3 regions of the Desmospora activa DSM 45169 genome follow, and region 1 is predicted to be linked to each of the others. Evidence: riboswitches for the same ligand, from Rfam matches in the RefSeq annotation. Region 1 holds a riboswitch; each other region holds the start of a gene.
The links. Region 1 has a riboswitch for cobalamin ahead of C8J48_RS00285 (ABC transporter substrate-binding protein). Riboswitches for the same ligand answer to the same signal wherever they lie in the genome.

Region 2: it holds a riboswitch for cobalamin, as region 1 does, so the genes downstream of both, metE (5-methyltetrahydropteroyltriglutamate--homocysteine S-methyltransferase) here and C8J48_RS00285 (ABC transporter substrate-binding protein) in region 1, are expected to answer to the same signal.
Region 3: it holds a riboswitch for cobalamin, as region 1 does, so the genes downstream of both, C8J48_RS16985 (ribonucleoside-diphosphate reductase subunit alpha) here and C8J48_RS00285 (ABC transporter substrate-binding protein) in region 1, are expected to answer to the same signal.

Annotation. Positions count from the first base shown of each region.
Region 1 is NZ_PZZP01000001.1:56,000-65,848, reverse strand. It holds gene C8J48_RS00295 (heme ABC transporter ATP-binding protein) at 129-944, opposite strand; gene C8J48_RS00290 (FecCD family ABC transporter permease) at 969-2,000, opposite strand; gene C8J48_RS00285 (ABC transporter substrate-binding protein) at 2,021-3,070, opposite strand; cobalamin riboswitch at 3,105-3,293, opposite strand; gene C8J48_RS00280 (alpha/beta hydrolase family protein) at 3,515-4,357, shown strand; gene C8J48_RS00275 (DUF2797 domain-containing protein) at 4,690-5,484, opposite strand; gene C8J48_RS00270 (glycerol-3-phosphate acyltransferase) at 5,581-6,147, opposite strand; gene C8J48_RS00265 (nitroreductase family protein) at 6,185-6,757, opposite strand; gene C8J48_RS00260 (YkvI family membrane protein) at 6,824-7,873, opposite strand; gene C8J48_RS00255 (NUDIX hydrolase) at 8,045-8,524, shown strand; gene C8J48_RS00250 (GMC family oxidoreductase) at 8,866-9,849, shown strand, end outside.
Region 2 is NZ_PZZP01000001.1:2,243,115-2,252,963, forward strand. It holds gene C8J48_RS10895 (nucleotidyltransferase domain-containing protein) at 1-318, opposite strand, end outside; gene C8J48_RS10900 (hypothetical protein) at 362-634, opposite strand; gene C8J48_RS10905 (fumarylacetoacetate hydrolase family protein) at 956-1,837, shown strand; gene C8J48_RS10910 (SDR family oxidoreductase) at 1,854-2,639, shown strand; gene C8J48_RS10915 (Nramp family divalent metal transporter) at 3,466-4,728, shown strand; cobalamin riboswitch at 4,860-5,061, shown strand; gene metE (5-methyltetrahydropteroyltriglutamate--homocysteine S-methyltransferase) at 5,216-7,519, shown strand; gene C8J48_RS10925 (ABC transporter permease) at 7,962-8,741, opposite strand; gene C8J48_RS10930 (ABC transporter ATP-binding protein) at 8,734-9,654, opposite strand; gene C8J48_RS10935 (SgrR family transcriptional regulator) at 9,825-9,849, shown strand, end outside.
Region 3 is NZ_PZZP01000003.1:180,853-190,701, reverse strand. It holds gene metG (methionine--tRNA ligase) at 1-624, shown strand, start outside; gene lepB (signal peptidase I) at 916-1,446, shown strand; gene C8J48_RS17010 (TatD family hydrolase) at 1,485-2,258, shown strand; gene rnmV (ribonuclease M5) at 2,285-2,872, shown strand; gene rsmA (16S rRNA (adenine(1518)-N(6)/adenine(1519)-N(6))-dimethyltransferase RsmA) at 2,838-3,722, shown strand; gene C8J48_RS16995 (ribonuclease H-like YkuK family protein) at 3,773-4,246, shown strand; gene veg (biofilm formation stimulator Veg) at 4,436-4,717, shown strand; cobalamin riboswitch at 4,851-5,044, shown strand; gene C8J48_RS16985 (ribonucleoside-diphosphate reductase subunit alpha) at 5,228-7,468, shown strand; gene C8J48_RS16980 (ribonucleotide-diphosphate reductase subunit beta) at 7,485-8,525, shown strand; gene C8J48_RS16975 (small, acid-soluble spore protein, alpha/beta type) at 8,677-8,832, shown strand; gene ispE (4-(cytidine 5'-diphospho)-2-C-methyl-D-erythritol kinase) at 9,116-9,849, shown strand, end outside.

The DNA of each region.
Region 1 (9,849 bases):
ACACCAAAGCACTAGTCTCGCCTTAGTCGCTTCGCTCCCAGGTCTCGCTTCACCCGAAAACCACCTCTCCTGATATACAATCTAATATCCCGGAATGGGTACAAGCCAGAATCCCATCCCGTCAAGCTTCAACCCATACCCGATTGCTTCAGGTGAGAAGCACTTTCCACCCCTTGCGCTTGCAGCAGTACTTGCGGAACGCCAGTGGTGGGATGCGAGATCATGATCGGTTTTACCCCATATACATCCTCGATTAAGGAAGAACGCAATACCGTTGCCGGTCGTCCTTCCATTACTACTTTCCCGTTTTTCATCAACAACAGCCGCTCGCAATATTGAGCCGCTAGATTAAGGTCGTGAAAAACAACCAGCACCGCCAATCCGCATTTCCGCTGCCAACGTTGGATATGATCCAGGATAGACAACTGATGAGCAATATCGAGATAAGTGGTGGGTTCATCCAGCAACAGACAGGACGGTTCCTGTGCCATCGCTTTGGCGATTGCCACCTGCTGCCGCTCGCCGCCACTCAACCACTGAACGGAGCGGTGGCGCCAAGGTGCTAACCCGGTCTGCTGCAAAATCCGCTCCACCACCTCCCGATCCCGGCGCTCCGTCCAGGGCCAAAAGCCCTGATGGGGATGACGTCCCATAGCGACAACTTCTTCCACTGTAAACGGAACCGGCGGCAACCCTTCCTGTGGAAGCACCGCCAACTGACGAGCCCGTTGCCGTTGACCCCAGGCAGCCATCTCTTTTCCCTGAAAGCGAACCTGGCCCATATCAGGAGGCTCTTCCCCGCATAGAAGCCGGATCAGAGTCGTTTTCCCACAGCCGTTGGGGCCGATCAAGCCGACCATTTCCCCGGCGTGCAATGTCAGATTTACATTGCGTAGCACTTCTCGCCCCTGGCGCTGTTTACTTACCCCAATCGCTTCCAGCATCCCGCTCACTCCTTTCACTCTTCGTCATGGTGGCGGGGATTCCTCCCAACCGTGCCGACTGTGTCGCCGTAGCAGCCACGCAAAGAACGGTGCTCCGATAAAAGCGGTAATGACACCAATCGGCAACTCCCGCGGATCCATCAACATGCGTGCACCGGTATCCGCCCATACCAGGAAAACGGCTCCTCCCAAAGCGGACAACGGCAACAACACCCGATGATCCGGTCCCGTCAGCATCCGGAGCAAATGGGGGATAATCAACCCGACAAAGCCGATTGTACCGGATACCGCCACCGCCGCCGCCGTCATCAATGTGGCGGTTACCAGCAACACCAGTCGTACCCGCTCCACCGGTACACCCACATGGGCGGCGGACCGTTCCCCCAAGGCCAATAAGTTTAACGTACGGGCCAGCAGCCAGCTGAGCAAGAGACCTCCAGTCAAAAAGGGAACGACGACCATTGCATGACTCCAATCCCTTAAAGCGACACTTCCCATTAACCAGTACTGGATTCGCTGCATTTCCTGGGCGGATACGGTGGCGATCATATAGGTAAGAATCGCACCAAAAAACGCTTGCACCACCACTCCGGATAAAATCAGCGTATCACGGCGCATCGTATTTCCGACACGAGCGAGGCTCAATACACAGACGAGTGCCAGCGCTGCCAGTACAAATGCCCACAACGGCACCGTCCACCGCCCCAACCAAGCGGCACCCCATCCGGTAAAGATGGCAATAGCCGCCCCTACCGCTGCCCCCGAGGAGACCCCTAGGATATAGGGATCAGCCAAGGGATTGCGCAACAAACCTTGGAAAACGGCCCCCGCTGTCGCCAATGCCGCCCCCACCACCGCCGCCAATACGACACGGGGCAGACGAATTTCGCGAATGATCGCTTCTGTCACCGCATCGGTTTCCACTGATCGCACCGGTTTGATCATGACCGCCCACGCATCAAGCATGCCAATATTAGCCGATCCAATCGAAACGGCCAAAGCCATCGAAAGCAGCAACAACACTGCCAACGACAGCAACCATAATCCTAAACGCAAGCTCCAACGGCTCCCCATCATCATTTGGCGACTTCAGCGTATGCTTCTGGATACAGCCCTTCCGCTATCTGCAGGAGACCCTGGGTGATCCGGGGGCCGGGACGGCTGATCAGATTGGAATCTACCCGTTGGATACGGTCATGTTTGACGGCATCGATTTCCTGCCAACCACCACGGGATTGAACCGCCTTCTCATCCCCGTGCGTAAGGAGAATAACATCCGGATTCCATTGGATCACGGTTTCTGAAGAGACAGGGTCCCATCCCTCATGGTCAGCGGCTACATTTTCTCCACCGGCAGCGGTGATCAATTCATCTATAAACGTGCCTTTTCCCGAAGTATGCAAATCAGAGGAGACTTCCATCCACACCTTCACTCTCTCCTTGTCATCCTTTACCGTTGCCGCTACTCGTTCCGCCAGTTCCTTCTCCTTTTTCATGTCAGATATCACTTTTTCCGCTTGCTCCATCGCTCCGGTTGCCTGTCCCACATTGTGGATCATCTGAAAAACATCATTCAAATTCTGCGGTTCATAGCTGAGAACAGTTAGTCCCAACTCCCGTAGTTTATCGATTGTCTCCTGTCCATTCACTGGAGAGGCCAATACCAGATCCGGCTTCAGCTCGGCTACCTTTTCCACATTGATCGTCATATCGCCAACCTTTTCTACCTCTTTTACCTCTTCGGGATAATCGTCATTGGTAGTGACTCCCACTACTTTCTCTCCCAATCCGAGGGCATATGCCGTCTCGGTCATGCTTGGAATCAGAGACACGATCCGCTGCGATTCATCGTCGATACTCACTTCGGCATCCGTATCATCCGTCAGGGTAACCGGAAACCCTACCTCTGTCTGTTGCGGCTTCGCCCCTTCTTTGTCGGCGGCAGACGGTGCCTGACAGCCCACGCTCCAAACCATCGCCAAGGTCAACACCAAGGCCAATACACGAAAACGGCTCCACATCTCCCAACCATTCCCTTCTGGATGACAAAATAAAAAAACCGCTCGCCCGAGGCAAAAGGGTTTCACAGGCATTCCTTGAACAGAGGACACCGATGTCCACAACAAGGTCCCGCGCTCTCCTTTACCTCGAAGGAGATCGCAAGCGTACCGGTGAAGGGCAGGTCTCCTGGCTCATGGATCATCGCTTTACCGCGCCTTCCCGTCCTGAAGGACAGTGGCTGTATGCGGTTTCGCTTCCCATTGACAGTGGCGGGACCGCGCCGGATTTGCACCGGCTTCCCTTTTCACTTCCGCCCGTAAGCGAAAGACCCTTCACCTATCCACTTGTGGCTACATTATAGCTGATTGTCAGAAAATGTTCAATTCGGAAGAAAAGGAGGAACAAAAAACCCACTTGGCAAATCGGCAGTCGGGAGGTACGCTGGAAAGCAAGCAGGGGCTTCCACAAATGAAACAGTAAGAGCACGCAGTCTCAAAAATCCTTCCCTGATCAACACGTTTGTTTTTTGCTATCGTTTCCTGATAGACATGAGAGAGGAGGAGAATCGATTGTCAGAAGTAGAAACCGATCCCTTTCACTTAAGCCTGCCACAGGAAGAACGGGTAATCCGAGGAGAGGTGCGGCTAACCCCTTCTACCCAACCATTGCCGACCGTGATTTTGTGTCATGGTTTTAAAGGCTTTCGCCGTTGGGGGTTTTTCCCCTATGCCGCAGAAGCGTTGGCACAGGCCGGTTTTGCCGTTATCACCTTTGATTTTTCTATGAACGGCATCGGTGCAGATGGGGAAAACTTCACCGAGTTGGACCGATTTGCCCACAACACCTACAGCCGTGAACAAGAAGATTTAGCCCGTATCCTACAAGCACTCAAGCAGCAGGAACTCCCCCAGAGCGACGCGATCGATCCCCAACGGTTGGCGTTGGTGGGACACAGTCGCGGTGGAGCCAACAGCTTGTTGTTTGCGCTTGACCATCGCGAGGTGGATCGAGTCATCTTATGGAACAGCATCGCCCGACCCGACCTCTTTTCTCCTGAACTAAAAGAGCGCATCCGTCGCGAAGGGCGGGCCACTATTCCCAATGCCCGCACCGGCCAGGATATGCCGATCGATCGGGAGGTATTAGATGATCTCGAAGCAAACCGGGAGCGCTATGAGCTGTTGCAACGCTTAAAGGGATACGAAAAGCCGGTGCTGATTTTACACGGGGACGCCGATCTCTCCGTTCCTCCCGACACGGCTAAGAGACTGGCGGCAGCGATTCCCACTCACAAAACTCATTTTCTCGCTGGAGCCAATCATACATTTGGGGCGGTTCATCCCTTTCAGGGTACTACACCACAGTTGGAGGAAGCAGTGAGGCACACCGTCTCCTTTTTACAAAAACTCTAATCTCGCTAAAAGTATGAACAGCATCTTTTTTGCGGCAACGAAAAGACCGGCCAGCTGGCCGGTCTTTTCGTCTCAAGGGGGTCAAACTCTTTTTATCGAATAATAGGAAGGAATCGCAATTGTTAAGGTGTTGCTATTATTATATCCAATTTAAAAATGTATGTCAATCACAATAGCATCAAAAAATGAAAGCCATTCCATCTTTTTTCGTTTTTTCACTTTGATCAGCTTGTTAATAAGCACTTCAGCGTTTCACTTGACAAAACGAGATTTGCTTTATGGATGTTTCAGTAAAACATATTTTTTGTAGCCTAATGAAACAGAAGCAACGATTACTCAAACATCAAAGCGACTGTATATCCGCAAAATTTCCGCACATTTAGTACACCTGTATCCAGAATCAGATATTGCCCTTTGATTCCGATCAATGTACCATCCACTTCCGCATGCTTGTCCAAATTCCATGCCGCAATTTTTTCCGGGACGGAGATATGGGGATAAGCAAAATGAGTAACTGTTGCGTCATTCAATAGATACGGTTGATACTTTTCCGGAACATACTTATGTAATTCTTCTTTTACATCTGTCAAGTTGCGGTAGGTGATTTCGTTTTTCAGCATACGGCGCCAATTGGTCTTATCTGAGACATACTGGGACAGATGGACTTCCAATTCCCCAGCATCTTTCCGTGTGGGTACCTCTGCGATCGGCAAGGCGGCAACAGCCCCCTGATCTACCCAACGCTCAATGGTACGGATCTTCCGGGTGATTCCCACCTTAACATCACTGCTGAGCGCCAGATAAACGATATGGGGTTGAAGGCAATGGGCTTCCGCAAATGCATTGTCGCGACAGGTGCCCTGATGATAATGACATTGTTGCGGTTTGACGATACAGAGATCATTTTCAGGCAATGCGCGAAAACAAGGATAGCAGGAACCGGCATTATAAGTCTTTTTTATTTTACGGCCGCAGTGGATACAGTGGATCTCACCCTGATATTGAATCCGAATTCTTTTTCCGACTACATCATTGATCGGTGTAACCTGATCACCCAGACGAAAGAAATACGATACGGGAGCAGTTGGTTTATGCTGCAATGCCCGCAAGCTTCCCACCAGTTTCATGCTAACGTTCCCCCATCGGTAAGCTTAAGATTCGCCTTTCATTGTACCGAAAGGGTGTACCCTTGCCCAGTGGATTTCACAATTTTGCCACTGTCGTCAACGAAACCATTTCCAACGAAAAGGGATCTCCAAGCCCCGCTTCCAACGATTTAAATCCCCCCAATGCCGATACAGAATCAAGCCTCCGGCGGCAAAAACGACTAAAATCACATACAGTTGCGGAAACAGCACCAAAGCCAGTACCATCACCATTACTGCCGTCACCATCGTGGACAATGAAAAGTAGCGGGTAATGAGCAAGCTGAGTCCATAGATGAGAAATCCCAGCAAAATCAAGGGTGGACTGAGCACCAGCAGGGAACCGGCAGCAACCGCCGCACCATCCCCACCTGAAAAACGGCGAAAAACGGAAAATACATCTCCGATCACAGCGGCGATGGAAGCGACAGCCGCACCAATCCAACCGGCCAACAACAGGCCGACTACGGCGGCTACCACCCCTTTGCCCACCTGGGCTCCTAGAAAAACGAGCGGGAATTGTACGTTTTGTTGATGGCTGGAAGAAAGCATTCGTCGTAGGCGGGATCGGTTCCACTCCCACAGGTAAGTGACCGGCAATGAACCAATCAAGTAGGCAATGACAATCACGAGAATCAGAGTCATATCTGCCCCCCTCTCCGCATCTAATCGCTTTGATCGATCAACTTTCCAACCAAGTCACCTTTTCGGCAATCGGTAACCGGGGACGCTCCTTGGGCAATATCGCGGGATGGCCGATATAGAGAAACCCGAGCAAGGTTTCCCGTTCTGATAAATCGAAAAAGGCTTTCATCTTAGGAGAATATGTGGGCTTGCCTGTGCGCCAAATGGCACCCAGGCCCAACGCATGGGCTGTCAACAAGGCATTCTGAACGCCGGCGGCCACCGCACAGATCTCCTCAATCTCCTCTACTCTGGAGTCTGCCGATGGCGAGACGGCAGCGGCAATAATGACGGGAGCGCGCAAAGGCTTTTCCCTTTCCCTCTCCAGCTGGCTTGCGGCTTCCACCCGCTCATCCTCCGTCATTCCTTCCGCCTTGATCTCCGCCATCACCTCACCCAGCCGATTACGAGCGTTTCCACTCAAGACAAAATATTTCCACGGCTGGGTCATATGGTGGTTGGGTGCCCATCTCGCCGCCTCCAACACTTTCTCAATCAAAGAACGATCAGGCATTTCCGCAGCCACTTTTCCTACACTGCGGCGGGTTCGAATCGCTTGGTTGATATCCATCATATTCCCTCCTCAATTATGAACCTTTTTTCTATTGTAGGGCAGGATACTCACTTTTCGCATCTTTTATGGATACTGCGGATAGCGTCGCCATGCCAACAACACCAACACCGCCATCCCCAGTACGCCGAACAAGGGATAAATTTTCCCCACTAATACCGGAAATCCGATCAAGGAACACAGGTACCCCAAGATAAAGATCGCTCCCATCAATGAATGAAGGCTAAGTGAAACCCGCTGCTCAAAGTGGGCCGCCAATCCGTAGACATTTCCGATCAAGGTGGTAAAGATCTCCCCCCACATCACCGCGAGAAAGAAATACTTCATCCCTTCCCCCAGCGTGGCGATAACAAGGGCAATCGGGATTTCCATTCCCAAGACCATCGGTGTTTTCAAAGAAAGGGCAAAGTTGCAGGAAAGGAGCATCACACCCAGTCCAACGCCTCCCATCAAACCACCCATCCGCAATGTCTTTACATCTTTGATCTCGCCGCCCAAAGGAACCAGCACCGCTTGCGACATCGCCAGATTGAAGGCGACATAGGTGACAGCGGACAGGGCCCAATGACCTTCCCGGGCGAAAGAGTGAATCGCCCCCAAGCTTTCCCATCCCTCAGATTGAAGCCCCTGCACCCCAACGATCATGGTAAAAGCAAACATAAGTGGAACAACCAGCGCATTTACATTGAGAATACCATCCATCCCCCGCATAATGACAATTAACGCCACCAGCGATGTCGCAATCACTCCCAGATGAAAAGAGATTCCCAATTGTTCCTGAAACAAGGCGCCGGTACCGGACATCATCGCCGTCGTCACTCCAAACAGAATCAAACTGACTAGTCCATTCATCCACCGACCCCATCGTCTTCCAAACAGATAATTGTTAAACGCTTCATAACTGGTCGCTTGCAAATACGCTCCCATCACCATCATCCGAATCCCCAACCAGACAAACAGGCCGGTCACCACCAGAATCGCTAAAACCCCTTTTGCACCGTAAACAGTAAAAAACTGCATAATCTCCTGTCCTGATGCAAACCCGGCCCCTACAACCGTGCCAATATAGGTAAACCCCACCCGGGTTGCTGTCAGCCATCGCTCATGCAATACCACAACCAACCCTCCCCGTCGGACTCGCCCCTCCTATTCCAATCTATGGACAGGGCGGACAGGTTAGAACTGGGAACGAACCATGGCATGTTATAATGAAGAAACTTTTGCGTGGGGAGGATGATGGAGCTCTTTCTCCGTTTGTAACGGTTGGTAGATAAAGGGGGAGAACTCTTGCTAACTTTTGAAATGAATCGAGGCCGTTTTAACTTTCGTGTCGCGGGGATCGCGATTCATCGGGAGAGAGTGTTGTTGCACCGTTCCATGGCAGAAAGTTTCTGGTCCCTACCTGGGGGACGGGGGGAGTTAATGGAGGAGACTACCACCACCCTGAAGCGAGAAATGCGTGAAGAGTTGGAGAGCGATGTACAGGTGAAACGGCTTCTGTGGGTGGTAGAAAACTTCTACCACTACGAAAACCGAGACGTGCACGAGCTTTGTTTCTACTATTTGATGCATTTTCCGGCGGCAAGTCCAATTCTTGAACAGGCAGAGGGCTTTATCCGTTATGATGATGGGCAACCGATTCTGTTTCAGTGGCATCATTTACACGATCTTCGCGAGGTGGAATTATACCCATCTTTTTTAAAAAAGGACTTGAGAGAACTACCTGCGATGGTGATACACAAAGTTCATCGTGATGTGGATCATTGAGATATCTATCCCACCCACAAAAGAACATGAGACTGCTGACAAACCCGAACACAGATGGACGGCCGGATTTCCGTCTCCTTTCTCTTTCTCTTTCTCTTTCATCGATGATGGAGAGTCTACTTCGACTTGTCCATAACTTCTCGCCCTTGCAGGGCGTTTTTTTGTTTACCGGAAAAAGTCCGGCACATTGGACAACAGCGGAGCATATCCTACAGCATTTAACCAAGGGTGAAACAAAGAATCGTCGACTCACCATGTTGTCCACCGAAGAAAACCGCTCTCCAAAATGAAAGAGCGGTTTTTGGAAGGGTCCCTTTCTGAGAAGAGATGGAGGTCGTCTTATGCCTACAAATGACCAAAAACAATACTTCGATTATATCGTCATCGGCACCGGTCCGGCTGGGGCCGTAATCGCCAAGACCCTGAGTAACGATAAAAAAACGTCCGTCCTCGTTTTGGAAGCCGGAGATAATAACGATCGTGATCGACCGATCAAAGATTCTACCTTTGCACCTGAACTGGAAGAAAATTTTTTCCCGCAATACTTCTGGCAAGGTGAGGGGACACCGCAGGAAGGGGTAGATGACCGCTCTTTTGAATGGACCACCGGTCGTCTCTCCGGCGGCGGCACTTCTATCAACGGGGAGCAATATGTCCGACCAACGGCGGCCGTCTTCCGCGAATGGGAGCGTCTTTTGGGTCCGCAGTGGTCACCGCGACAGGCCTTAAGGCGATTCAAGGAATTGGAGAAATACAACGGAAAGACAAACAACCCTGCTGTACACGGTTATCGGGGACGAATCGATGTTAGGCAAGCTCCTGTCAACCCCACCATTATGGCTAAAAAGCTGGTTTTGGCGATGAAGCGAGCAACCGGATTCCCCGAAATTCTCGACTACAATGATCCGCGCACACCCCTGGGTCCCTTTACCCGCTGGCAATTGACTCAGAAACCAAATGGTCGCCGGGAAAGCGCATCCACCGCTTTTCTGTCAGCGGATATGATAACTCCTGACGGTCGGGGGGTTAACGGACGCAAGCTCAGGGTTTACTACCGCACAACAGCCCTTCGTGTACTTTTTTCCGACAAACGAGCCGTCGGGGTGGAATATTTGCGACAGGGAAAGTGTTTTTCCACTTATGCCCGTAAAAAAGTGATTATTTCAGCCGGAATCAACAGCGCTCAGCTTTTGATGCTTTCCGGGATCGGTCCGGCTGCCCAATTGAAAAAGGCGGGTATTCCCGTTCTTTTCAATAATCCGAATGTCGGTAAACACCTCCGTAACCATACCCTAAACACGGCAGTGTTTACCACAAATCGAAAC
Region 2 (9,849 bases), 2.2 Mb from region 1:
CACATAAACGATCGGCGAAAACAACCATTCCATCAAGGAGGGATTGGATTTACGAAACAGCCGTAACGCTTTAACTATATCCCAGCCGTTCACATCCAAATCATCGACGATCGGTCGTTCAATCACATCACGTGACACCGATAGGCGCACATAATCCCGAACCGGTCGTTTGTATATAAAACGAACATCATAATCACTGTCTGCGGAAGCAAACCCCCACGCCCGACTGCCCGATTCCGCCGCATATAGGATGGTTACACCCTCTTCATTCTCCATTCGGGTCAAAGCATCCACGATTTGTTGTTTTATCTTGATCACCTCAATCGATGAATGGTTACAATAAAAAACCGCCTCACGGCGGCTATTTCTTCACCAACTCGCGAATTTTGGCTTGCACATCCTGATACAGAAAAAGCGGCCACAACAAGACGAACCCGATCGCCAGAACCATGTAAACAAATCTTTCCCCACGTGTTCTGGCCAATATTTTGGCTTGCTCTCTCAATTTCTCAACTTCAGGATCTTCCTCTTCTTCCATCGCCGCAAACAACGTCGGTTCCCCTTGTTTTTTCCAATAAATTACACCAATGACACAGTACAAGGCTAAAAGAATCCAAACCCCTTCCCCATACATCCAGTCAACTCCCCCATTTTAGCTGATTCGTCTTACCCTCTTTTTCTGATCTGTTTTATTTTCTTTCAAACAATGATCCGTCTTCAAAATTGGATAATAAACGCAATTCTAGATAAATCTTATTCCTTCTGCCTGCAAAGTGTCAACACGTTCTTGATAAGACTGTGAAACACGTTCTCCCTAATTTTTAAGTCATCTTACTTGACATCAATTCGCGATTCCATTTACAGAAACTATTACTTTATGATAAATTGTTATACAATTTATCTTATGGAGATCTGACCATTATAACTTATTATGAAAAAGTGGGAGCGTGAAAGCATGCGTCTTGCAACCATTAAAAAAGACGGGCAAGAACTAGCGGCGATCGTATTGTCGGAAGGTGTCATCCCCCTTTCCGCTGTAAACGAAGAGCTGGGAACCACATGGCCTTCATCCTTATTTGAAATCATCCGCCTCGAGCAATTACCGTCATTAAAAACATGGTTTCAGCAAGAATGGGAATCCCTAATGCATCCCTTGCGCAATCGAATCATCCCTTTATCGCAAGTGGTATACGCTCCTCTCTACCGTCATCCCCGCAAAATATGGGGAATCGGGCTCAATTATGTGGAACATGCGACTGATCTAAGCGAAAAAGCACCGAATACGGAACCAGCTAGCTTTATGAAGCCCGACACTGCCATCATCGGCCCTAATGACACGATTCAAATTCCAGTGCAATCGGAACGGACGACGGCGGAAGCGGAATTGGGCTTGATCATCGGCAAAGCGTGTAAAAATGTATCCGAGGAAGAGGCTCCTGACGTGATCGCCGGCTTTACGACGATAATCGATATGACGGCGGAAGATATTTTGCAGAAAAATCCGCGCTACTTAACCCGTTCCAAAAGCTTTGATACTTTTTTTAGTTTTGGTCCCCATCTGATTACGCCCGATGAGGTGGACGATGTTCTTAAACTTGAAGTGGCAACCATGATCAATGGAGCCCTCCACCGTAAAAACGTCGTCTCCAACATGACTTTTCGCCTTTGGTCCCTCGTCTCCTTTCACTCCAAGGTGATGACCTTGCTGCCGGGTGATATTATTTCTACCGGAACTCCAGGCGCAGTGGTGATTCGTGACGGCGATATTGTGGAATGTCAGATTGACGGATTTGAGAAGCTGGTCAATCATGTAAAGGACATGAAAATTTCCGGATAAGAGGAGGTTTTGTGTGATGGAACTTCATCTGCAAAATAAAGTTGCTCTGGTGGTTGCATCCAGTCAGGGATTGGGCAAAGCAATCGCCGCTCAATTGGTAAGAGAAGGGGCCCATGTGATGTTGACCAGCCGCAACGAGGAAAAGTTAGCGTCTGTGAAAGCTGAGTTGCAACCGATGGGCACGGGAAAAGTAGCTTATCATGCCGCCGATATTACCAAAGTGGATGACATTCGATCCCTGGTGCAACAAACACGGGATACCTTCGGTAAAATCGACATTTTAATCAATAATGCCGGTGGTCCTCCTGGCGGTTCCTTTGATCAGTTTTCCGATGACGATTGGCAAAAAGCATTTGAGTTAAACTTACTCAGCTATATTCGTATCATTCGTGAAGTTCTCCCCGATTTAAAGCGAGAAGGCGGACGAGTTATCAATATCGCCTCCTCCTCGATCAAGCAGCCGATCCCGGGGTTACTGTTATCCAATACCTTTCGCTTAGGCATCGTCGGATTAACCAAAACCCTGGCCGAAGAACTGGCTCCATACGGGATTACGATCAACACCGTCGCTCCCGGCCGGATCGCTACCGACCGCGTCGCTTTTCTCGATCAGATGAAAGCCGATCGCCTCGGTGTCAACCGCGAACAGATCGAGAAACAATCGCGGCAAGCGATCCCGTTAAAACGATACGGGACACCGGAAGAGTTTGCCAATGTGGTTACTTTCCTAGTGTCCGATGCTAACTCGTATATGACCGGAAGCTCCATTCTCGTCGATGGCGGCATGATCAAGTCGATATAAATCATTGGATACGCGATAAAGCGGTAAACAACTCTCTCAGCTTCGCTTCATCCTTTTCCGCATAAGCTGTTACAAAGGCTTGTAGTTGCACTGGAGCGGGGCGGTGGCGGAAGTATTGGTTTGACCTCAACAGTTTAAAGATGTTTAACCATAAAGAAAAGTAATACCGATATTGCAGGTAGGAAGCGATGTTCTTCACCCAAACGGCAAAGACTGGTCAAAAGCGATCAGCGGAGCTGGTGTAGACATCGCTTTTCACATTTTCTCGTAAAGCTACCCATACGATCCGTTCTGCACACATTAAGCCGATTTCATAATAGTTGATCTCCAAAGTTCAGTCCCAGGAAGTGTCGCGGCGATATTTTGCAGAGTCTCATGAATTGAAAGTATGAATATTCCGCCTATTATGGGCGGATGTCGGCCAGTACCGCATCTAAAATGGTGAGTTGATTGTACAGATGACTAATCTATTGTCGTATGGGATGAGGATATGGTAGGCTTTCTGCTGGAATGCAGCTATACCTTTGAAAAAGCGTTATTAACCAACGGCATCTCGCTTCCCCATTACTGAGCAGGAACAGCGGTGCCGATGTATATCTCAAATCTCCCTTGTTCCCGCCGTACGTTTTAAAGATCCGATTGTGGACGGTATGCGTCCCATTCCGAAAAAAATCGGCCATTAACCGACAGCTGTTCATTTCCCTCAATTTCTTTTTCCATATTTTTTAAAACAAAGGAAGTGATCCTTCTTTATTGTCCAAAATATAGGTGTACAGGTCTGTTTATTGTTCGATTCATTGATTACTGACAAAAGGAGGATTTTGCCATGACGTCAAAAGAGGATCGTATTACGCCCTCTTCCACACTTACATTTAAAGACTATGTAAAAGCGATTGGCCCAGGCGTGATTATCGCTGCGGCCATCATTGGACCGGGAACCGTTACAACCACCTCGGTGGCAGGAGCCACTTATGGGTATGAAGCGCTCTGGATTGTGATTCTGGCATGTGTGGTCTCCTATTTTTATCAGGAGCCCGCCATTCGCATCACATTGCGTAAAAGTACATCTTTAATGGAAGGAGTGCGTCAACATGTCGGAAAACCGGCCTCCGGTTTTTTATTGGTCGCTCTAATCACGGGAGCTGTCGCTTTTCAAGCGGGTAATTTTACCGGCGCGGCTATGGCCCTCAATTATTTTATACCAGAAATAACGATCACCGCATGGGCCTTGACCATGGCGATTTCGGCATTGGTTATCGCTTGGCTCGGAGTTTACACCTTGTTAGAAAACATCAATAAGGTTTTGATCGGCCTGATGGTTGTGGCTTTTGTCATTACCGGCTTTGTATCCGGCCCCAGCCTCGGTGATCTGGTAAGCAAAGGCTTTTCCTTCCGTATACCGGGAGGAGACTACTGGATGGTGCTCGCGCTGTTGGCGACCACATTGCCCCCTAATACTGTATTGGGCCTATCCGCCTTTCTTAAAAAGAAATACGCAACCGTAGCCGATCGCATCCCCTCTCGGGAAATTGCCCTCTCCCGCTTCGATCTCCGCTTTAACATGGTAATTACTGCGTTTATCACCGGATCGATCATCATCTGTGCCGGTGCCGTCATTCATCCACAAGGGATTGAGATAACCGGAGCCGAGGATATGGCGATGCAACTAACTCCGCTTTTGGGGCGGTTTGCTGGGGTATCGTTTGCCTTGGGATTGTGGGCGGCCGGTTTTTCTTCCGGTCTGTATCAAGCCTCTTTGGCCTACATTTTGATGAACCAGGCATTTGGGTGGCCGGAAGATGCCACCGCACTCCGCAGTCGTATCATCATGGTGGTGACCAGTTTGGTACCGGTCGGGATTATCGCCCTGTTTGACGAGATGCCGATTGCCGTCATCGTCACCGCACAAGCCTTAAACGGGTTGGCGTTACCGCTGGTGGCAGCCTTGATCTGGCTTCTCAGCAATAAGAAAGATTTCTTAGGGGATTCCGTCAACAACTCCAGACAAAATATCATCTACGGTTTGATTATGCTACTGGTTACCTTTCTGGCGCTGCGTGTCTTTCTTGAGTTATTCCATGTCATTTAGGTGAAGCGCTAAAGAGAACCCATCGCCGCCATCCAGCGACTACAACTTACGTCGGTCGGAACAGACGCGAGTGTTTCTGGAAAACATTCTAATTGACCACGCCTCCGCTTTATAGTAAGCTTTTAAAATAATTTCATATCACGGGGATAGGTATGTTGGATTAGTCCAACGTTTAAAAGGGAAATCGGTGAAAATCCGATGCGGTCCCGCCACTGTAACAGGGGAACCGACGGCATATCAGCCACTCATTCATTTGCATGGATCACGAATGGGGAAGGCGCCGTCCGATGATGAACCTGGAGCCAGGAGACCTGCCTATCCCAACAACACCAGTGGTACCTACGGTTGATAGGGAGGTGTTTGGATGAACGGGATTGAACCCATTTGAATTTGTCATGGGAAGTAATCACATGAACAGAAGCATCCAGCCATCTCCGCGTGTGTACTTGGGAGATGGCTTTTTTAATGATGAAAGGGGCGATGGATTGTGGTAAACGTATACACCAGTAACCTCGGATACCCGCGAATCGGAAAACGGCGAGAATGGAAAAAAGCGCTGGAATCTCATTGGTCCGGCAAAATCGAGCAAGCGGAGTTGGAGGAGCGGATAAAAACGCTCCGGCATGAATACTTGCATACACAGGTGGAAAAAGGGGTTGATCTCCCACCCGTGGGTGACTTCACCTACTATGACCATGTGTTGGATACGGCGGTCATGTTTGGACTGATCCCCAAGCGCTTTGGCCATGATGGAGGTCCAGTTTCCCTGGACACCTATTTTGCAATGGCCCGAGGGAATCAAAAAGCGGTCGCATGTGAAATGACCAAATGGTTTGATACCAACTACCATTACATCGTTCCGGAATGGGAAGAGGAAATGGTACCCACTTTGCTGGAAAACCGTCCGCTTCGTGCTTTCCGTGAAGCCAAACGCTGGGGAATCAACGCCAAACCGGTGATTCTAGGCCCGTTTACATTTTTAAAACTGGCCAAGGGATTTCATCCTGATCAGTTTTCCCGCTTGCTCTTGGACACCCTCACTCCGCTGTATGCCCAAGTGCTGCAAGAATTAGAGGCAGCAGGCGCCGATTGGATTCAACTGGATGAACCCGCCTTCGTAACGGATGTCACCGCCGCTGAAATGGAATGGTTACACACCGCATACAGTCGACTGGCGGATGCCGCTCCTGGGCTGCGCCTGTTGGTGCAAACTTATTTTGACTCCGTCTCCGCTTACTCCGATCTAATCCGTTTACCAGTACACGGAATCGGGCTGGATCTGGTGTACGGCCGGGAAGAAAACCTGGCATCGCTCCAAAAGCATGGATTTCCCGAGGATAAAGTACTTGCGCTAGGTTTGATCGACGGCCGTAACATCTGGAAAACACCCTTGCAAAAACAGCTCAACCTGCTGGAGGAGATTCGGGAGATCGTCTCTCCGGCCGCATGGATGTTACAACCCTCTTGCAGCCTGTTGCATGTACCGGTAGATGCGGCAGAAGAGCAGGAGCTACCATCAGAGTTAGCCGGGGTAATCGCCTTTGCCCATGAAAAATTGGATGAATTGAGCATTTTAAAAGAAGGATTCCTCCACGGGCAAGCGGTTGTTGCCGAAGTATTGCAAGAAAACGCTGCTGCGATTGAAACGTTTGATCAGGCTTCTTTTCGCCGGATTCCTGAGATACGGAAGGAGATCGCCAACCTTACTTCCACAGCCTTTACCCGCAGCCATCCCTTTGCCGAACGACAAGAACAGCAGGAAAAATTCTACTCCTTCCCGCTGTTTCCCACCACAACCATCGGCAGTTTTCCGCAAAGCCCGGAGGTGCGACGCGCCCGTAAAAAATGGCGAACGGGCGAATGGTCCGAGGAACGTTACCGTGAATTTGTACAAAAAGAGACCGCTCGTTGGATCGGCATTCAGGAAGAGATCGGCTTGGATGTACTGGTTCACGGTGAATTTGAACGAACCGATATGGTAGAGTATTTTAGCGATAAATTGACCGGCTTCTCCTTTACGAAACACGGTTGGGTCCAATCCTACGGTTCCCGTTGTGTTAAACCACCCATCATCCACGGCGATGTCGCTTTCCATGCACCGATGACGGCGGAGATGAGCAGCTATGCGCAATCGCTGACAGAAAAAAAGGTAAAAGGCATGTTGACCGGCCCCACCACCATGATCCGTTGGTCCTTTGTGCGTGATGATCTCCCGGAAAGCGAAGTCGCTCTTCAAATCGGGTATGCCTTGCGACAGGAAGTGGATGCACTGGAGTCCAGCGGGATCGCCATCATCCAGGTGGACGAACCGGCATTGCGCGAAGGGTTGCCCCTAAAGAAACACAAGTGGAAGGCATACCTGGATCAAGCGGTACGCGCATTCCGTCTGGCCACCTCTTCTGTTCAACCGCAAACACAAATCCACACTCATATGTGTTATAGCGAGTTTCATGATATCATCGATGCGATTCAAACGCTGGATGCCGACGTCATTTCCATTGAATCCTCGCGCAGTCACGGGGAGCTGATCCATGCCTTTGAGGAAAAAACGTATCCCTTAGGGATTGGACTGGGCGTCTACGATATCCATAGCCCCCGCATCCCCACAGAAGCGGAAATGTTACAGACGGTTGAGCGGGCATTGCGCGTTCTGCCCCCTACTCTTTTTTGGATCAATCCCGACTGCGGCTTAAAAACGCGACGAGAAGAGGAAGTAGTAGCCTCCCTGCAAAAGATGGTGCAGGTGGCACAAGCGATTCGCCAGCAGTGGCAGAAGACGATTACTTCTTAAAGGGATTCCGCCTTGCCCCTTTATGGAAGCAAGGCGGTTTACAGATTTTTGCCGACTAAAGACCAACTCCTTTAGGGGTGGGATGAAAGGCCGCGTTACTCGGTATCCTTTATTGGGGATGGTAAGAGCAATCCGTTTGTTGTATAATCGAACGTATGAGCGGTGCCCATCCCACTGATAGTGGGTTTGTTCCTTGAAAACGTTATGGTATGGGGTTCTAGCGGCGAAAATCCCTTCCGCTGGGTAAAACCATAAGAGTGAACAAAAAGGAACTAGAACGCTGGTAACAGGCGTTCCGCCCATGCGGGTACATACAGCTTAAGCTGTAGAACTGCATGGGACGGGCTGATGAGACAGCCCTGAACTTAGGAGTTGCACGAAGCAGAAATGAATTGAGTGCGCTAACTACCTAAGAATCCTGCGGCTTCAGTCGTGTGGAGTCTCAAACAACCACATCCCGCTTTTTAAAAATGAACCATGCAATTACATGAAATAATAAAAAATGAACGATTAACACACCAAGGGAAAATTCCAGTGTCATCCCTTTGAACACAGGATCGCCACCTTGTACATATGGACTCAGATCCAAATTGGCGAACAGGAGAAACTTTCCTCCTTCCCAACTCACATAAGCGAGTAACTCTGTCAAAAACGAACCTACAAACAGTAAAAAAATGGTCAATCCAATGGAAAGGGAACTACTGCGGGAAACTGTGGAAAGCAGAAAAGCGAGTGTAGCCATCATGATTACTTCCACTAGATACAAACCACAATCGATTCCAAGGTTTAATAGCTGCTGAATGGGGTTTCCCTCTAATGAAGGCTGACCGAAAAAGATCAACCCAAACACCAATGTACTGATCCAGAAAATAATCATGCAAAGGACGGCAAACAGCAAAACAGCCAAATATTTAGATTGTAGGATTTTGGTCCGATTGGCCGGACGGATTAACAGCAGTTTCACCGTTCCCCAGTTAAATTCACTGGATATGATATCCCCCGCGATCACAATGGTCCAGATTTGAACGAAAAACAACAGATGAGTACTATCCGCAGCAAAAGACCACCAGTCATACTGAACCCCTGATGAATGTTCTAGATATTTCATGAAGAGTGCCATGCAAAAATGTAGAAGAATCATCAGTCCAATAAACACAGTCGTTCGCAATCGCTCCATGATTTTCATAAGCTCAATCCGCAACAAACGGTACCGACTAGTCATTGTAATCACCTTCTGTCATTTCCAAAAACCGATCTTCCAGTGTTTTTTCCATCCTCTTAATTTCGTACACTTGAATACCCCTATAAGCCAATCGAGTGTTTAGAACGGCGATCTCCGCTTTTTTCAATGTAATCTCAAACCCCTTTGAACCCTGCTTAAACGCTATATTCCAATTCAACTCCTTTAAAATGTCGGAAATTTGGTCCAGTTGATCCACCTCAAATTGAACAAGCATGCTTTCGCCATCCGGCTCCATTTCATTCACTTGCTTCACCAATCGCCCCTGTTGCATAATCACGACTCGATCACACATCAATTCCATTTCCGACAGTAAGTGACTCGATACCACCACTGCGGTTCCTTTTTCCTTTGCCAAATAATGAAGGTAATCTCGTAACTCGCGGATTCCCGCAGGATCAAGCCCGTTGGTTGGTTCATCCAGGATAAGAATTGATGGCTCGTGCAGGATTGCTTGTGCTACGCCTAAGCGCTGGCGCATCCCGAGAGAGTACGTCCTAACGGGATCATGGATGCTTGAATCCAGTTTTACAATTGAAACAACCTTATTCATTCTTTCCTTCGTGATACCCGGTACCATGCAGGAATAATGAAGCAAATTTTTATACCCTGACAAAAAGGGGTAAAGCTCCGGATTTTCTACAATGGCACCCACATGGCGAATCGCTTCTTCAAACTGTGTTCGAATGCTATGGCTATGAATAAGGATGTCCCCTGCCGTCATCGCCATGAGACCCACCATCATTCTAATCACGGTTGTCTTTCCAGCTCCGTTCGGCCCAAGAAGGCCTACAATCTCCCCTGGAAACACCTCAAACGACAGCTGATCGACAATTTTTTTGCCATTGATCACTTTACTCACGTTGCTAACCTCTATCACAGGAGTTGGTTCCATCGGCTACTTCCCTTCTTTTTAGATCAAGTGATAAACGATTTGGGCCTTAGTGTCATTGTAAAAGAAACGAACATCAAAAAAGGGGTAATCATTTTAGAAAATGTCCCCGTATTCCCTGCTTCCATCCGCTATAATAACGGTAGAAACTTGAAGGAGAACAAGGTGATTCAATGAAAATTGTAGAGCATTACTTGG
Region 3 (9,849 bases), on a different contig from region 1:
GTGCTGGAAAGTCTCCGCCTGGTCAGCATTCTGATTCACCCTTTTTTAGTACGCACACCGGCTCGGATGTGGGAGCAGATGGGCTTGACCGAAGAAAAGCATACCGATTGGGACAGTCTCGTCTTTGACTCCTTTCCCGTCGGCACCCGTGTCAAAAAAGGAAAGCCGCTGTTTCCACGCCTGGATGTAGAGGAAGAAGCGAAAGAAATTGTGCGCATGATGGGAGGAACACCTGTGGGTGAAGAGCCAAAAGCGGAAGCGCAATCCAATGCCAAAAAAGAGAATCAATCGAAACCGGATGATCTCATCACCATCGATCAGTTTGCACAAGTCGATTTACGAGTGGCGGAAATTCTTCAAGCCGATCGGATCAAGGGTGCTGATCGCTTGCTGAAGTTGCAATTGGATCTCGGCTATGAACAGCGCCAAGTCGTGGCTGGTATCGCCCAGCATTACACCCCTGATGAGCTGGTTGGACAAAAGGTGATCTGTGTCGCCAACCTTAAACCCGTCAAACTGCGGGGAGAGCTTTCCCAGGGAATGGTGCTGGCAGCCAAAGAAGGCGAGCGCCTCGTCCTCTCCACCGTCGCTGCTGACATTCCCAACGGCACCCGGGTGAAGTGAAAGTCTGAATTCCCTTGTAAAAGGGGGGATGAGGCTTTTGACAAACCCTGATAAGGAAATCGGGACCCGGGACCACTTTGTCATCAATCTAATCCCCCTTTATAGGGGGATTTTTAGATGAAAAAGGGAACGACTCCCGCTTGTCAATCAGTCTCTTTTGGAAAAACTAACTGAAGTAGATTGTGGATCAATCAAACGGGATTTTTTATCCTTCAGTAGGTGGAAATGGCTGATTTCTGAATTGAAAACGGGTAGAATGGAAGGAACAAGAAATGTTTGGAGGGGGTTAGATTGGGAAATAAGGCAAAGAGCGCTGCTAATGAGTGGATGACGGCCTTGATTGTAGCGGCATCGTTGATGATTGTGGTACGCGTGTTTCTGTTCGCACCCTATGAAGTTCACGGGGAATCGATGTACCCGACATTTAAGGGGAATGAACGGTTGATTGTTAATAAATGGATTTATGATGTACGTGATCCGGAGTATGGGGATATTGTCGTTTTTCACACTGCGGAAAAACGGGATTACATCAAACGCGTCATCGGAAAACCCGGTGATAAAATCAGCGTCAAAAACGGCGAAGTTTATCGTAACGGTGAGAAATTGAAGGAGTCTTACATCAATCAGGAACGAATCCGAAAAAACATGCCTGAGACGGTGGTTCCACCCGATCACCTCTTTGTGATGGGCGATAACCGCAACCACAGCCGAGACAGCCGTGAAATTGGCGCAGTCTCCATTGGAGAAGTGGTGGGACGGGCCGATGTTCAGTTGATGCCCCTCAACCAATTTCAGTTGCTGTTTAATCAACAGAGCGATTGATTGACGCCACACATATCAAGAGAGGAACGGAATCATTCATGCTTTTTGATAGCCACACCCACATCAATGATGAGCAGTTTGATGAAGACAGGGACGAAGTGCTGCGCCGAGCGCGGGAAGAATACGGTGTCAGCCGCATGCTTAACGTCGGTTTTAACCGCGAAACGATTATGGCTACGCTGGAATTGGCGCAGAAACATGATTTTATTTATGCCGCGGTCGGGTGGCATCCCCATGATGCCAAAGATTGTACGGTGAATGATTTGGACTGGTTGGAATCCCTGACGGATCATCCTCAAGTGGTGGCACTGGGGGAAATGGGTCTGGATTATTATTGGGACAACTCCCCCCGTGGAGTGCAAGAAAGCGTATTTCGCCAACAGATTCGCTTAGCCCGGGAAGTAAATTTGCCGATTATCATTCATGATCGGGATGCGCATCACGATGTGGTTCAGATTTTACGGGAGGAAAAAGCGGAAGAGGTCGGCGGTGTGATGCATTGCTTCGGTGGAGATTGGGAGATTGCAGAACAATGCCTGGAGATGAATTTTATGATCGGCTTGGGTGGTCCCGTCACCTTTAAAAATGCGAAGACGCCGAAGGAAATCGCCCAACGTGTACCGCTTAACCGTTTACTGGTGGAAACCGACGCCCCTTATCTGGCGCCGCATCCCAACCGCGGTAAGCGGAATGAGACGGGATATGTTCGCTTGGTGGCGCAAGCGATCGCAGACCTACGGGGGTTAACATTGGAAGAAGTGGCCCAGCATACGAGTGACAACGCCAATCGTCTGTTTCAAATCGAGAATTGACGGGGAAGGAATGGAAGTCAGCCAAAGTGGGATCAATCCAAGAAGTGATCGTCGTTGAAGGAAAAAAAGATACCGCCGCGATTCGGCGGGCGGTAGAGGCAGATACGATTGAAACCGGTGGATCTGCCGTCGGCCCCGCTGTGATCGCTGCCGTGCGCCGGGCACAGCGCGTGCGGGGGGTTATCGTCTTTACTGACCCCGATGCCGCCGGTGAACGGATTAGACGCATCCTTTCCCGAGCGGTACCAGGGATTAAGCATGCGTTTGTGCCGCAGGAGCAGGCGCAAGGACAACGTGGGATCGGTGTGGAGCACGCTGACCCGGAAGTGATCCGAGCGGCACTGGCAGTGGTGCGTGTTGGGGAAGAGGGAACGTTTGTGCAAGGAGTAACATGGGAACATTATTTGGAAGCCGGTCTCTCCGGCGGGGTTGGCTCACGGGAGCGGCGACTGGCGCTCAGTCGGACATTAGGGATCGGGTATGCCAATAGTCAGCAATTTTTTAAACGCCTTCACCTCCTACGTATCACCCGAGAAGAATTTGAAACCGCCTTAAAACAGGTGGAAGGGAGGGAGGCGGATGACCGCCAACTGGATCACTGCGCAAACCCGTGATATCCTAGCCCGTCACGGCATTCAGCTAAAAAAGAGCCTCGGCCAAAATTTCCTCACCGATCAGCGTGTATTGGACCGAATGATTGAAGCGGCAGAATTGAATCACAGCTCCGGGGTGTTGGAAATCGGGCCGGGGATTGGCGCCCTGACACAGCGATTGGCGATGGAAGCGACTCGCGTGGTGGCGGTGGAGCTGGATCAACGCTTGGTGCCTGTGTTACAAGAACTGTTTGTCGACCAAGCCCATGTTTCCATTGTGCACGGCGATGCGCTGAAAGTGGATTTGGCGGCCCTCATTCGGGACGAGTTGGGGGAAGGGACTCGCCCTAGTGTTGTGGCCAATCTTCCCTATTACATCACTTCACCGATTTTGATGCGGCTGTTGGAGCAGAAACTGCCCTTAAACAATATCGTTGTGATGATCCAAAAGGAAGTGGCGGAACGGCTGACGGCGGAACCGGGAACAAAGGCGTACGGATCGATTACAGTTGCGGTTCGCTATTATACGGAACCGGAGTGGGTGTGTCGCGTACCGTCCCATGTTTTTGTTCCCCGACCGCAGGTGGATTCAGCTGTTATACGACTAAAAGTGCGTCACCGCCCTCCGGTCCAGGTAAATAACGAGGAGCTGTTTTTCCGCATCATACGTGCTGCCTTCAACCAACGGCGCAAAACGCTTTCCAATGCCTTGTCCTCTCTTTTGTCCAACCGTCGGGAAAAAGCACCACTGATAGAGGCCATGACTGCGTCAGGCATCGATCCACAGCGTCGAGGGGAGACCTTGTCACTGGAAGAATTCGCCCGTTTAGCCAACCGCTTGGATGAACAAGTGTTTCCCCGTATATCATAAGCAGGATAGAACTGGCAACTGGAACGCAGGGGCCATCCTGGAGGGAACCGATGAACTTTATCCATCCGCGAAAAGGACGGATTGGACTGGATGAGATGATCGCTGCCATCTATGCTTTCATCGAAGGAGACCGATCTGCCCAATATAAAATGGTGATAGGGACCGATTCGCAAACCAGCCATCGTGGCACGCTATTTGTTACGGCCATCATTGTGCATCGGGTGGGAAAAGGAGCGCTTTTCTTTTACGCCAAGCAGCGCAGCCGACCCATCCTGGATTTGCGTTATCGCATCTATAAAGAGACAGAATACAGTCTGGCATGTATGGACCGATTGAAGGAAAAGGGATTTGTGGGCGCTTCGATGGAGTTACCGGTAGAAATCCATCTGGATGTGGGGCGTAAAGGGGAAACGCGCAAATTGATTCAGGAAGTGGTCGGATGGGTTACCGCGGTGGGCTATACGGCCAAGATTAAGCCGGATGCCTATGCCGCCAGTTCAGTGGCTGACCGCTTTACAAAATGAGAGCATAGAGACTTATAAACCCTTCCTTACGAAAATGTAATAAACTTGCCTTAATTATACAGCGGTTATTCCGCCGTATTTCGGCAAAAAAACCCGTTGACAGCTGGGTTGTCTCACTGCTATAATTCAACTTTTGACAAAGTTAACCTCCCGTGGTACAATAGTACCTGAGTGAGGTGGTCGATTGTAATGGGTAGGAATGCACTATCTGAGATAAAACGGACGTTGGAAGGTTACATCGGACAAAAAATTCGTCTCAAAGCCAACAGCGGACGTCGAAAGACCATTGAACGAAGCGGAGTATTGGAAGAGACTTACCCCTCCGTGTTTATTGTCAAATTGGACGAAGAACAACACTCTTTTGAACGAGTCTCATACAGCTATGCCGATATCCTGACGGAGACGGTGGAGCTGACCGTATTTCAAGATGAGGGTCAAATTCCTGTCAAATATGTGAAAAACCCGCAATAGAACACAGTAATGTGTTCTATTCGTTCTTATTCGTAATCCGAACCGATAATAGGCTCGGATTTTTTTATTGCGTTGTCCAAAAAAATGAGATAGGATAGTACCATACATCTTGGTGATATCACGATGATAAAACACTATATATTGTGGAAGTGGGTGCCCTCGGGGCGAAAAGGGAACCCGGTGTAAATCCGGGGCTGTCCTCGCAACTGTTATTGCGGACGAACCGAATGTGCCACTGCACCTATCGATCAAGCGATCAAGGGTGTGGGAAGGCTCGGTGTAGAAGGATGCATAAGCCAGTAGACCTACCCCTCCCACTCGCGCTTTTCATTCTTCGGGGATTGAGAATGGGAACGACAGCGATGAGAGCCACTAAGATATAGTGGTCTTGCGGCAGCTTTCTGTCTTTGGGCAGGAGGGATGCCTCTTTCATCACGGTCGTTTATCCTCTCGCCCCGGCAAGGGTTTTTTTATTGGCCTGGGATTTTATGCTGAAAGGTGGTCTGCCGTATGGCGACATTATCGGTGACAGAAGAGACGGCACAGGCGCGATTAGAGGAGGTTCGCCGTATTTTAGGCGATTTTCCCGCGTTGGCAGCCGATGCATTTATGGAAAAGGCAGAACGGCTGGCTTTACAAGATTTGGAGCAGGAAGATTGGACACAACGGTTGATCCTGCACGCATTGGAGGAGATTGGACGAGAAACGCCTGACTGGACCTATGTGGCCTCTCGTCTATTTGTCGGTTATCTCTATCGACAGGCGGCCAGCAACCGCGGATATGAGTCCGTAGACAGCACCTATGGGCCGTTTGCGGAAATGATCCACCAGTTGACAGAGAAGGGGATTTACTCACCCGTGTTGATGGAGAAATACTCCAGGGAGGAGATTGACCGCTTTGGCCGGGAGATTCGACCGGAAAAGGACCAGCTGTTTACATATATAGGGTTACGTACTTTGGCGGATCGATATTTGGCCCGCTCCCACGATGGAGCGGTGATGGAACTGCCACAAGAACGGTTGATGGTGATCGCGATGGTGTTGATGGTACATGAACCGGAGCGTGAGCGAGCGGAGCGGGTGCGGGAAGCGTATTGGGCCTTAAGCAATCTTTATATGACTGTCGCCACTCCCACCCTGGCCAACGCCGGCAAAACCTTTGGTCAGCTGTCTTCCTGCTTTATCGATACCGTCGATGATTCGTTGCGCGGCATTTACGATACCAATACCGATGTGGCTACCTTGTCCAAAGGCGGAGGCGGATTGGGGGTTTATCTGGGCAAAATCCGTGCCCGTGGCAGCGATATTCGCGGCTTTAAAGGAATCTCCTCCGGTGTGCTCCCTTGGATGAAACAGTTGAACAACACGGCGGTCAGTGTGGATCAGCTGGGGCAGCGGCAGGGTTCCATCGCTGTTTATCTGGATGTGTGGCATCGGGATATCTTCTCTTTCCTGGACGCCAAACTGAACAACGGGGATGAACGCCTGCGTACCCATGATCTCTTTACCGGTGTTTGTATTCCCGATCTGTTTATGGAAACGGTGGAGGAGCGCGGGGATTGGTATCTGTTTGACCCTCATGAAGTGCGGCAAGTGATGGGCTGGTCCTTGGAGGATAGTTTCGATGAAAAGCGGGGAGAGGGAACCTTCCGCCAACGCTATGCGGCTTGTGTCAACCACCCTGGACTCTCCAAGCAAAAAGTGCCGGCGATTGAAGTGATGAAGCGGATTCTGATTTCCCAGCTGGAAACGGGAACACCATATCTGTTTTACCGGGATGAAGTCAACCGCGAAAATCCCAATAAACATCAGGGCATGATTTATTCCTCTAATCTGTGCACCGAGATCACCCAAAACCAGTCCCCAACGGTGGTGATCGAAGAGCAGCTGGAAGACGGAAAGATCGTGATCACCAAGGAGCCCGGCGATTTTGTCGTCTGCAATTTGTCGTCGGTCAATCTTGGCCGGGCGGTGCCGGATGGAGTATTGGAGCGGTTGATTCCGATTCAGGTGCGGATGTTGGACAATGTGATCGACTTAAATCAGATTGAAGTGCTGCAAGCCAGCCGCACCAACCAACGCTACCGTGCAGTGGGATTGGGTACCTTTGGTTGGCATCATCTGCTAGCCCTTAAAGGGATTCCGTGGGAGTCGGACGAGGCGATCCAATTGGCGGACGAATTGTATGAAGAGATCGCGTACCTGACGATTCGCTCCTCCATGGAGCTGGCGCAGGAAAAAGGATCGTATCCGTTGTTTGCAGGCAGTGAGTGGGATTCGGGAGCTTGGTTTGAACGGCGCGATTATACCAACCCCCGTTGGCGTCAATTGGCGGATGACGTTCATGAGCATGGTTTGCGCAACGGCTATCTACTGGCGGTTGCCCCCAACGCCAGCACCTCGGTTATCGCTGGCAGCACGGCCTCCATCGATCCGGTGTTCCGCCAGGCATACAGCGAAGAGAAGAAAAACTATAAGATTCCGGTAACCGCACCCGATCTCAATCCACAAACGGCCTGGATCTATAAATCCGCTTATGAAATCGACCCCCGTTGGAGCATTCGCCAACTGGTGGCTCGTCAGCGTCATATCGATCAATCCCAATCCTTTAACCTGTATGTCAAAAACGACATCAAAGCGAAGAAATTGTTGGAGCTTCATCTGTTTGCCTGGCAATCCGGTGTGAAGACGACGTATTACACCCGTTCCACTTCGTCGGACTATGAGGATTGTGAAAGCTGCTCATCCTAAGAAAGGAGAAAAAACGATGGAAGTACATTTGCCAAAACGAAAACTGTACGATGTAACAGCTCCCAACGCCAGTACCGGCATTGTGGGGGGACGCTCCTCCAATGTGCTCAACTGGGACGACTGTCGTTTCCCTTGGGCCTATCCGTTGTACAAAAATATGCTGGCCCATTTTTGGACTCCCTTTGAAATCAACATGGCTGAAGATGTAAGGCAGTGGAAAGACCTGAGCGACGATGAGCGTTTTGCCTTTAAACGCATCATCGGATTGTTGGCTTTTCTCGATTCGATTCAAACCGACTACTCTTCGCGGGTGGCCGATTATTTAACAGATTCTAGCTTATCGGCGCTGATGGCGGTTCTCTCCTTCCAGGAGGTCGTTCACAACCAATCCTACTCCTATGTATTGTCCTCCCTGGTGAATAAGCAGGAGCAAGACGAGATCTTTGAGTATTGGAAGACCGATGCGGTGTTGCGGGAGCGGAACGATTTTATCGTCAAGGGCTATGACGAATTTGTGGACAACCCCACTCCCCGCACCCTGTTGGAATCAATTGTGTATGACGTCATCTTGGAAGGCCTCAACTTCTATTCCGGTTTTGCCTTTTTCTATAATTTGGCCCGTAACCAGAAAATGGTGGCCACCTCCACCATGATCAACTACATCAACCGGGATGAACAGCTACATGTGCGCCTGTTTGTACAGATTTTTAAAGAGTTGCTGGCGGAGCACCCGGAATTGGATACGGAAGAGACCCGCACCTTCGTCAGTGAGACCTTTCGCCAGGCGGCGGAATTGGAGATCAAATGGGGCCAATATATCCTGGGCGATCGTTTTCCCGGCATCGGTCCCAAAGAGCTGGAGGATTACATTCGTTTTATGACCAACAAGCGCGTGAGGGAACTGGGAGCGGAACCGCCTTTCCCCGGTTACCGCCAAAACCCGATGCGCTGGATTGTCGCCTATGAGGATGTCAATAGCGGCAAACAGGATTTCTTTGAAGGCAAATCTCGTCAATACACCAAAGTATCCGATGCCAACGGCTTTGATGAGCTGTAACAGAAAGAATTTTTGAAAGCGAAGTGCCTGTGCTGTGCTGCTCAGCGGATATCGACGAAGGTACTGTGGATATCCGCGACGGGAACGCTTCATACTATGCATAGCCTGTGTTTGAACAAAGGGGGAATTCCACTTGGCGCGACGCGGTGTCATGTCGGAAGCCATGAAAGTCGAATTGGCCAAAGAACTGGGTTTTTATGATGTTGTTCAACGTGAAGGCTGGGGCGGAATCAAAGCACGGGACGCCGGTAACATGGTGAAACGGGCAATTCAGCTGGCCGAGGAACGCATGGCCGAACGGGAATGAAGACACAGGCTGACCGGGGTATACTACCCCGGTCTTTTTTGGTGGGAGCGAGGCGACTGAGGTGAGACTTGTGCTTTGGAGTGCATGGAGCGGAAGTGGATAACCTCCGACTGCCCCGCGATTGGTTTATCAAAAACCTCGGGATCGATCCATTGCTCTCACCGGTTCCGCTTTTACGGGGGATGGGCACATGTTACAATAGTAAAGCCAGCTTTTCCCGCTCAGGAAAAGAGAATCAGGAAAATGGAGAAGGGACCACGGGTGGCAGACAGGGGGGCAAGCGTTGGATATCTCCGTAAAAGCACCGGCAAAAATTAATTTAACACTGGATGTTCTACATAAAAGACCGGATGGATACCACGAATTAGAAATGGTGATGACCACTATCGACTTGGCGGATCGCATTGACCTGACTGAGATTTCCGGAGGGATTCAGCTGGAAAGCACCTCCGGTTTTATTCCTTTTGATGATCGAAATCTGGCGTATCGCGCTGCCGCCTTGCTTCAACAACGCTTTTCTGTAAAGAAAGGTGTGCGAATTTTGATCCACAAAGAAATCCCGGTAGCAGCGGGATTGGCCGGGGGGAGCAGCGATGCTGCCGCTACGCTGAAGGGCTTAAACAAAATGTGGAATCTTGGTTTGTCAACGGAAGAACTGGCGCAATTAGGGTTGGAGTTGGGATCGGATGTCCCTTTTTGCGTAAAAGGGGGAACCGCGATCGCCCGGGGGCGGGGAGAGCATTTAACCCCGATTGCTCCTCCACCTCCTTGCTGGGTGGTGTTGGCCAAACCGCAACACGGAGTGTCGACGGCGGAAGTATTCGGTGCTTTGGATTTAGCCGAAAAACGGGATCAACCCAATCTGGATGCGATGGTAAACGCATTGGAGCACCGTGATTTTACAGGGGTTTGTGCCAACTTGTCCAATGTGTTGGAGCAGGTTACCCTGTCTACGTATCCTCAGGTGGGCAAACTAAAAGAGCGGATGGACACCTTTGGCGCAGAAGGGGTGTTAAT